Regions from separate parts of the Streptomyces sp. NPDC091412 genome, predicted to be linked through region 1. Evidence: riboswitches for the same ligand, from Rfam matches in the RefSeq annotation. Region 1 holds a riboswitch; each other region holds the start of a gene.
The links. Region 1 has a riboswitch for cobalamin ahead of ACIQMV_RS06170 (ribonucleoside-diphosphate reductase subunit alpha). Riboswitches for the same ligand answer to the same signal wherever they lie in the genome.

Region 1 (2,189 bases):
CAGAGGTTGGAGGAGTGGACGACGTGGCCCGGCTGCGCCGTCTGGTTGGCGGTGCGGTTGGCGGCGTCCTTGAAGGTCATCCAGCCGTTGCCGGTCTGCGCGAGGGTGCGCATCATACGGCCGTACAGGTCGCGGGCCGGCATGGTCTTCCTGGCCAGGCCACGCGCCTCCGCGGCGCGGTACGCGGCGTCGAACTCCTCGCCCCACAGGTCGGTCAGCTCCGGCACGTCCGAGGGGGAGAACAGCGACCACTGCCCGTCGGCGTTCACCCGGCGCATGAACTCGTCCGGGACCCAGTGCGCGAGGTTGAGGTTGTGCGTCCGGCGGGCGTCCTCACCGGTGTTGTCGCGCAGCTCCAGGAACTCCTCGATGTCCGAGTGCCAGGTCTCCAGGTAGACCGCGGCGGCACCCTTGCGGCGGCCGCCCTGGTTCACGGCGGCCACCGAGGCGTCCAGGGTCTTCAGGAACGGCACGATGCCGTTGGAGTGCCCGTTGGTGCCGCGGATCAGCGAACCGCGGGAGCGGATGCGGGAGTAGGCGATGCCGATGCCGCCGGCGTGCTTGGACAGCCGCGCGACCTGGAGGTAGCGCTCGTAGATGGAGTCCAGCTCGTCCCTGGGGGAGTCGAGCAGGTAGCAGGACGACATCTGGGGGTGACGCGTACCGGAGTTGAAGAGCGTGGGGGAGGAGGGGAGGTAGTCGAGGCGGCTCATCAATCCGTAGAGCGCCTCGACCTCGTCGGCCGACCGGGCGGTGTCGTCCTGCGCGAGACCCGCCGCGACCCGCAGCAGGAAGTGCTGCGGCGTCTCGATCACCTTGCGGGTGATCGGGTGCCGCAGCAGGTACCGGCTGTGCAGGGTGCGCAGGCCGAAGTAGCCGAAGCGGTCGTCGGCGCCCGGGTCGATCAGCGCGTCGAGGCGGTCGGCGTACCGGCGCGCGAACTCGGCGGTCCGGTCGGCGAGAAGGCCCTCGCGGTGTCCGACGGCGACGGAGTCGGTGAAGGACACGACGCCCTGGGAGGCGGCCTCGGCGCGGATGGCGAGGGTCAGCAGCCTGGCCGCGAGCCGGGAGTAGGCGGGGTCCTCGGAGATGAGCCCGGCGGCCGCCTCCGTGGCCAGCTCGCGCAACTCGGCCTCGTCGGCCCGCGCCGACCGGCCGCGCAGCGCGGCGGCGGCGACCCGGCCGGGGTCGGCGTCGGGGAGGTCGGCGGTCAGCTCGGTCAGGGTCCGCAGCAGTACGGCACCTGGACCGTCGGTTTCCGGAGCTGTGGCTGAAACCGGGTCTGCTGGCGCGATGGTCACGTGGAGCTCTCCCTCGCTCGGCACGGGGCCTCGCCGAGGGCAGGGGGCAGCACACGAGCGCACGCGGCGCCGCGTCCACCGGCCCATTCCACGAAGCCCGGACGTCAGGGCACCCGGACCGGACGGCCGGGCGCACTGTCGGCAGGTCCTCGGACTGACGCTCGTGACGGCCCATGGGGGCATACGCGCACGAGTACACCGTTGCGGGACAGTTCCGGATTCGCACCGGATTCCCCTGCGGCGACAGTGAGCACGAGCATACATCTTGTGCTGAGTGAGTCGGGCACCCCCATATGTTGTGCCGTGTCGATTCCGGAACGTGTCAGAATGTCAACTCGTAGGTGAGCAGCATGATGTCGTCCAGGTGCGGGAGGGGGTTCCAGTCCCGGCCCGGCGTGCGGACGAAGCCCAGGCGCTCGTAGATGCGGTGGGCGGTGTGCATGGCGCTCTGGGTGGACAGCACCACGCGGACACAGCCCTCCACGGCCCGTGCCCGGTCCAGACAGGCCCGTACGAGGGCCTCGCCGACGCCTCGGCCGCGCGCCGTGTGCGCGACGGCGAGCATCCGTATCTCGGTCTCCCCGGGACCGGCGAGGTCGGCCATGGGGCCCGTGCCGGGGACGAAGGTCACGCCGCCGAGCACCTTCCCGTCCGCCACCGCCACCAGTACCTCGGCCGCGGCCGCCCGCTTGGCCACGTCCCGCAGCTCGCCGAGATACTCGTCGCTCTCGCCGAAGTCGAGGAGGCCGTCCCGGAGGTAGGCCTGCGCGGTGATCTCACCGAGGGTGCCGTACTCGCCGGGTTCCACCGGCCGGATCACGATGTCCATGCGCCCGAGTGTGCCGCACGGGCACGGCGGCAGGCCGCCGGATTTCTCCGGCGGCCCGT
Region 2 (2,189 bases), on a different contig from region 1:
ACGCGCTCACCAGCCGGGAGATCTCCGACGCCGTCGGCGGCTCGGCGCACTCCGGCTCGTCGCTGTACACCCTGGACACCGAGGCTCTGGCCGCCCTGCACCCCGACGTGGTGCTCACCCAGGACCTGTGCGACGTGTGCGCGGTGTCGTACGAGAAGGTCAGCCGGACCGTGCGGCTGCTCGACGCCGGCACCCGGGTCCTCAGCCTGGAGCCGCGCACGCTCGACGACGTACTGGACTGCCTGGTCACCGTCGGCGACCTGCTCGGCGTCCGTGAGCGCGCACTGCGGCGCCGGGCCGAGCTGCGGGACCGCCTCGACCGGGTCCGCGGCGCGGTCGCCGGCCTCGGCCGGCCCCGGGTCGTGGCGATCGAGTGGCTCGACCCTCTGTGGCCCGCCGGACACTGGGTGCCCGAGCAGATCACCACCGCCGGGGGCGAGCCCCTCCTCGGCGCGCCCGGCGAGCACACCAAGCCGGTGACCTGGGAGGCGGTACGCGTCGCACAGCCGGACGTGGTCCTCGTCCTGCCGTGCGGCTTCCCGCCTGAACGCACCCTGCGGGAAGCCGAGTTGCTCACCAGGCTGCCCGGCTGGACGGATCTGCCCGCCGTTCGGTCCGGCCGCGTCTGGGTACTGGACGGACCGTCCTACTTCAACCGGCCGGGGCCACGGGTGGTACGCGGGGCGGAGGTGCTCGCCCAGATCCTGCACGGCGTATCGGCCGGCGAGTCGGTCACACCGGCCGAGGCCCGTCCGTTCCCCGGCCGGTGACGATGGGTCGGCCTCCTCGCCCGTGCGGGCCTCCCTGCGTGTGCGGCCCTCCCCGCCCGTGCGGCCCTCCCCGCCCGTGCGGGCCTCAGGAGTCCGTGGGACGCCGTGGCGGCGTGATGGCGTAAAGGTCGAGGATGTCCGGCAGGGGAGCCACTCCCGGGCCGCCGGCGCGTACCCAGGCGACGATGTCCTCGGTCGCGTCCTCGTCGTTGACGAGCCCGAGCCAGACCGGTCGCGCACCGGCGGTCCGGCCCGCGGCGGACGGCTGGACCACGATGACGTTCGCCTGCTCGCACACGTCGAGGCAGTCGGAGATGCGCACCGGCACCTCCGCACGCAGCCGCGCGGTCTGCGCCGCGTGATCGACCCCGGTCACCTTGGGGCTGCCGCAGCAGCAGTCCCGGCACACGACGACCCGGCACGGCACCGAACCGCTCCCCGCCACGGCACCGTCCGGCGCCTCGTCCGTCGGCTTTTCGGGCACGTCGCACCACTCCCCTCCCGGGGAGATCCGCCCCGGTGTCGATCGAGGAGGCGACCGCGTGAGTCTCCTGGCTCCCGGGTCGTCACTCGTCCCGCCTTCCCACCCCGGGCGGGGGCAGTGGCCTTCCGGAACTCGCTCACCGGTCACAGTGGCGGGACCGCGCCGGATTCACACCGGCTTCCTCGGACCGCCGTCGCCTTATGTCGCCGACCATCATCCCATTGCCGTTCGCTCACTGGACAACGGTCACTTCGCTCATTGCTGGCACTGCGGGCACCAGACCGTGCGGCGTCCGCCGACGCGGTTCGAGCACAGGGGCCATCCGCAGCGAGGGCATGTCGGCTCGCGGCGGGGCGTCATGCCTCCGATCGGACGCTCGCCGGTTTGACGGACGGCTCGACCGGGATACCCATGGCCCGTGATCCCGTCCAAGGTCGACGACACGCTGCCCGAGCTGGCTCCCTTCGTCCACGCCGTACAGGGCCGAAGGCCCGACGACGGCACGTGGTGCGAGGCGTGGACGGTGCGTGACGTCCTGGCCCACCAGACGGGGAACGCCGAGGAACTGGCCCGGGTACTGCGAGCGTTCCTCGCGGGCACACCGGTGGCGACCAGGAGCTTCGAGCGCGAGGCTCCCTACCGGCGGATGTCGGACGCCGAGCTCTGGGCGGCGTTCATGACCAACTGTGAACAGCTCACCGAGATCGCCGCGGCCGCCGCGCAGGACCTCTCCCCGGACACCGAGGTGATGTGGACCGGCCGTTCCGTGAAGGTCCCCTTCTTCGCGGAACACATGCGTGAGGAACTGATCCTCCACCGCTGGGACCTGACCGGCGACGACCGGACGGCCGTGCAGTCCCTCAACGAGCCGTGGATGACCGAGCACAGCGTGGTGTCGGTCGGCCGCCCCCTGCTGGTCCGGGGCCGCGCGGGCC
Region 3 (2,189 bases), on a different contig from region 1:
GCCGGAGGCGGTGGGCCGCTGGCTCGCCGACCCCGACTGCGCGCCGCACGGCGGGGAGTCGGTGCGGGACGTGTGCGAGCGGGTCGGGCACTGGCTGGACAGCGCACGGGACACCGACGGCCGTACGCTCGCGGTGGTCGAGCCGGAGGTCGTACGGGCCGCGGTCGTCCATGTACTGGGCCTGCCCGCGTCCGGCTTCTGGCGGCTGGACGTACCTCCGTTGACGGCAACGGAGTTCAGTGGACGGGCCGGCCGCTGGAATCTGCGGCTCGGACAGCCGCTGGCGGCGCCCTGAGGAACGCGAGAGGGCCCCCGGACGGTTCCGAAGGGCCCTGTCGTGTGCCGAAGGGGTCAGTGCGCGGCCGGAACCGCGCGCCCGGTCGTGGCCGTCGCCGGCCGGGGATTCAGCAGTCGCCCGGCCAACTCGCCGAAGAGCAGCCCGAATCCGCCCCACAGGACGGCCTGCGTGGCCAGGGCGGAGAGCCGGAACCGCCACAGCAGGGTGGCCGGGAAGTCCGCCGGCACCTCGTTGACGGTGGGCAGGAAGGCGTACGCCAGACCGATCACCAGGGCGAAGGCGGCCACCGCGGCCACCGTCGCGTACCACGTGCCCAGCGCGGGCGCGAGGCGCTTGCCCAGGATGGTGGCGGCGATCGCGAGGAGGACGCTGAGCAGCATCATCAGGAAGTACAGGGTCGTGCGCTTGCCGATGGTGTCCCCCTGGCCGACCGCGGGCGGGTTGGCCGGGTACTTCAGGAACGGCACGACGTACACCGCCAGCAGCGCGCAGCCGGACAGCAGCAGCGCGGTCGCCCGCGGGGAGAAGCGGCCCACGCGGCCCAGCGCGAAGCAGAAGGCGAGCGCGGCGATGCCGCCGAAGGCGACCCCGTAGACCAGGACGCCGGTGGCGAGACCGGCCGTGGACTGGAGGGAACGGGAGACGACTTCCACCTCGTCATGGGAGTGGGAGTGGGAATGGGAATGTGCGTGCACCTCCTCGAGGCCGATCGCCTTGTCGACGAACGGCTCCCCGAGGAAGTAGGCGACGACCAGGGCGAGCACGCCGGCGGCAAGGCCGGCGAGCATGCCCCGTACCAGGAGGTTTCTTACGGTTGCGGAGTTCATGAGCGTGCGGTGACCCTCGCCTCAGTGGCAGGGGAAGCCGAGCAGGTGGCGGGCGTCGTGCACCCACTCGTGGACGTCCGTGCCGCTGAACACGGAGGTGGCGCCCTGCTCGGCGCCGACGAAGTAGAGCAGGACCAGCATGAGAACGCCGAAGAAGACCGCCCAGGGAGCTATCGCCTTCAGCGGCAGCGTGGCGGGAACGGCGGGGGTGGCGGTCGGCTGAGCGACGGTCTGCGCCATGGCAGAACCTCCTCTGGGAGTTCGCGTCCCATCTCGGTGGTGCACAGGACGACAGCCACGGGTCTGACTCACGAACACCCCGAGGGCGTTCGCATACAGTGGCGCGACCGTGCCGGATTCCCACCGGCTTCCGTCGTGCCGTCGTCGATATCGCACAGACGGTATCGCGTGCCGCGCGCCCGGCCAAGACCGCGACCCCGGACGTGATCTTCTCCACCGGGCCGCCTCCACCTGCTCACGGATCACCTCACCATCAGGGCGGCGGGGCCCCGGCGGCCGTGAATCGGACGCTCCGGCGCTGTGGCAGGATGCGCGAGCGAGCTCTGCTCCACCGCCCGCCGCGCCACTCGATCCGCACGCATCACCCCGGAGGGACGAGCCCCGTGCTCACGTCGTACGCCGCCCACTTCGACACACCCGCCGGGTACCTGGACTTCGCACGCTTCGGGCCGCCCTCCCGCGACGCCGTCACCGCCACCGCGCGCGCCCTGGAGGCGTCCGCCCGCGCCGACCACACCACCGTGGACGCCCTGATGCGCGCGGAGGAGACGGCGCGGGACACGGCCGCCCGCCTCGCCGGCACCGACGCCCGGCACACGGTGCTCCTCCCGAACGCGTCCACCGGTCTGTTCCACGCCGCGCTCGGCATCAGGGAGGGCGTGGTCCTCGCGCCACGCTCCGACTTCCCCGCCAACCACTACCCGTGGCGCCGCTCCGCGGACCTGGGCCGGGCCACGCCGCGCTGGATCGACCCCGTACCCGGCTCCGGAGTCACCCCCGATCTGGTCCGCTCCGTGCTGACCGACGACGTCGTGGCCGTGTCG
Region 4 (2,189 bases), on a different contig from region 1:
TGTCACGGAACGGGATCCATGCCTGCGCGAGCCAGTACCTCCCGGCCGGCCTCACCGCCCCTCACCGAGCGGCAGGAGGCCCGTCGCCGCCGCATCCTGCACGCGAGCGCGCAACTGGCCGCCCGGGGCGGCTTCGACGCCGTGCAGATGCGGGAGGTCGCGGAGTCCTCGCAGGTGGCGCTGGGCACGCTCTACCGGTACTTCCCGTCCAAGGTGCACCTGCTCGTCGCCACGATGCAGGACCAGTTGGAGCGCCTGCACGGCACGCTGCGCAAGAACCCGCCGGCCGGCGAGAGCGCCGCCGAGCGGGTGGCGGAGACCCTGATGCGCGCCTTCGGCGCCCTCCAGCGCGACCCCCACCTCGCGGACGCGATGGTCCGCGCGCTGACCTTCGCGGACCGCAGCGTGAGCCCGGAGGTCGACCAGGTCTCCCGTCAGACCACCGCGATCATCCTGGACGCCATGGGCCTGGAGGAGCCCACCGCCGAGCAGCTCTCCGTGGTCCGCGTGATCGAGCACACCTGGCTGTCGGCCCTGATCACCTGGCTCTCGGGCCGCGCCTCCCTCGCCCAGGCGAAGGCCGACATAGGGACGGCGTGCCGTCTGATCGACCTGACCATGCCCGCCGTGGCGCACGAATAGGACCTACGAGACGGGTTCCCTTCGCCGGTATTACCCGGATCAGGTAATGGGGGTCGCCTTCAGGTCCGACTGCTACCTTCCGGCCTCTCAGCCCGACCGTCGACGTCGGCCCCAGCGGATGCCGTAGCGTCTCGCCAAAGTCGGCTACTCCGGTCGAACTCCCTCACTCGCCTCGTAGGCCACTTACAGAATAAATCCACCCGTACCGGATGGAACCCCCCAATCCGAAGATTTTTTCGGTTTCTCCCGCGCCGGACGAGACGGGCATCGGCCACCCCTCGGGGCCTTTCCGGTAGGCCGGTAGAGTGACCGGGTCGTCATCACACCCGTTCGGGGGGAAGCCGGTGGAAATCCGGCGCTGACCCGCAGCCGTGAGCCGTCCCGCGAGGGCGGCGAGCCGGAATGCCCGGGACGGGACGTGACCGGCTCATGCGTGTCGGCAGTCCGCCGGCGCATCGCACCGTCGAGGTATACGGAGCCGAGCCGCCGGGGTGTCCCGTGCTGTCCGGCTCCCCGCAGGGAGAGGCACCCGCCGATCATGAACTTCCGCCGCAGCGCCGCGGCCCTGGCCGCCGCCGTCGCCGTGATCGGCAGCGCGGCCCCCGCCGTCGCAGACACGTCCGCCGGCCCGTCCCCGTCGTCGCCGGCTCTTCCGGCCGGGCTCTACGGCACGACCGACCCCCAGTACGACGGCGTCTGGCGCCAGTCCCTGGCGCTGCTCGCGCAGCACACGGTGGAGGTGCGGCCCGCCGCCAAGGCCGTGGACTGGCTGACCGGACAGCAGTGCGCCGACGGTTCCTTCGCGCCCTTCCGCGCCGAGCCGGGAAAGGCCTGCGACGCCAAGCTGATGGTCGACACCAACAGCACCGCCGCCGCCGTGCAGGCCCTCGCCGCGCTCGGCGGCCACGACACGGTCACCGGCAAGGCGGTGTCCTGGCTGAAGTCCGTGCAGAACAAGGACGGCGGCTGGGGGTACACGCCCGGCGGGCCCAGCGACACCAACTCGACCTCGGTCGTGATCGGCGCGCTCGCCGCCGTCGGGCAGAAGCCGGAGAGTGTGGTCAAGGACGGCAAGTCCCCCTACGACGCCCTGCTGACCTTCGCCCTGCCGTGCTCCGGCGACGGGGCCGGCGCCTTCGCCTACCAGCCGGACAAGAAGGGCGAGCTCGCCGCCAACGCGGACGCCACGGCGGCCGCCGTCGTCGCCGCGCTCGGGCAGGGCATGGCCCCCAAGGGCAACGCCAAGGGCGCCGAGGCCCGTTGCGAGGACTCGGGCAAGCCCGGCCCGGACCGGGCCGCGGCCAACGGCGCCTCGTACCTCGCGCAGGCCGTCGCCAAGGACGGTCACCTCACCTCCTCCCTCCCCGGTTCCACCGACCAGCCCGACTTCGGCAACACCGCCGACGCAGTCGTCGCCCTGGCCGCGCAGAGCGGGCCCGCGCAGGCGCAGAAGCCGCTGAAGTGGCTGGAGAAGAACTCCGAGGCGTGGGCCAAGCAGAGCGGTCCCGCCGCCTACGCCCAGCTCGTCTTCGCGGCCCGCGCGGCCG

Region 2: it holds a riboswitch for cobalamin, as region 1 does, so the genes downstream of both, ACIQMV_RS15275 ((2Fe-2S) ferredoxin domain-containing protein) here and ACIQMV_RS06170 (ribonucleoside-diphosphate reductase subunit alpha) in region 1, are expected to answer to the same signal.
Region 3: it holds a riboswitch for cobalamin, as region 1 does, so the genes downstream of both, ACIQMV_RS08280 (CbtB-domain containing protein) here and ACIQMV_RS06170 (ribonucleoside-diphosphate reductase subunit alpha) in region 1, are expected to answer to the same signal.
Region 4: it holds a riboswitch for cobalamin, as region 1 does, so the genes downstream of both, ACIQMV_RS14610 (prenyltransferase/squalene oxidase repeat-containing protein) here and ACIQMV_RS06170 (ribonucleoside-diphosphate reductase subunit alpha) in region 1, are expected to answer to the same signal.

The regions. Positions count from the first base shown of each region.
Region 1 covers NZ_JBIVTV010000002.1:447,627-449,815, forward strand. Annotated here, with positions in the region: gene ACIQMV_RS06170 (ribonucleoside-diphosphate reductase subunit alpha) at 1-1,301, opposite strand, end outside; cobalamin riboswitch at 1,424-1,578, opposite strand; gene ACIQMV_RS06175 (GNAT family N-acetyltransferase) at 1,624-2,130, opposite strand.
Region 2 covers NZ_JBIVTV010000005.1:126,941-129,129, forward strand. Annotated here, with positions in the region: gene ACIQMV_RS15270 (cobalamin-binding protein) at 1-770, shown strand, start outside; gene ACIQMV_RS15275 ((2Fe-2S) ferredoxin domain-containing protein) at 856-1,254, opposite strand; cobalamin riboswitch at 1,315-1,438, opposite strand; gene ACIQMV_RS15280 (maleylpyruvate isomerase N-terminal domain-containing protein) at 1,673-2,189, shown strand, end outside.
Region 3 covers NZ_JBIVTV010000003.1:90,371-92,559, reverse strand. Annotated here, with positions in the region: gene ACIQMV_RS08290 (histidine phosphatase family protein) at 1-295, shown strand, start outside; gene ACIQMV_RS08285 (CbtA family protein) at 352-1,125, opposite strand; gene ACIQMV_RS08280 (CbtB-domain containing protein) at 1,147-1,365, opposite strand; cobalamin riboswitch at 1,402-1,543, opposite strand; gene ACIQMV_RS08275 (aminotransferase class V-fold PLP-dependent enzyme) at 1,749-2,189, shown strand, end outside.
Region 4 covers NZ_JBIVTV010000004.1:747,048-749,236, reverse strand. Annotated here, with positions in the region: gene ACIQMV_RS14615 (TetR family transcriptional regulator) at 19-642, shown strand; TPP riboswitch at 642-817, opposite strand; cobalamin riboswitch at 943-1,071, shown strand; gene ACIQMV_RS14610 (prenyltransferase/squalene oxidase repeat-containing protein) at 1,181-2,189, shown strand, end outside.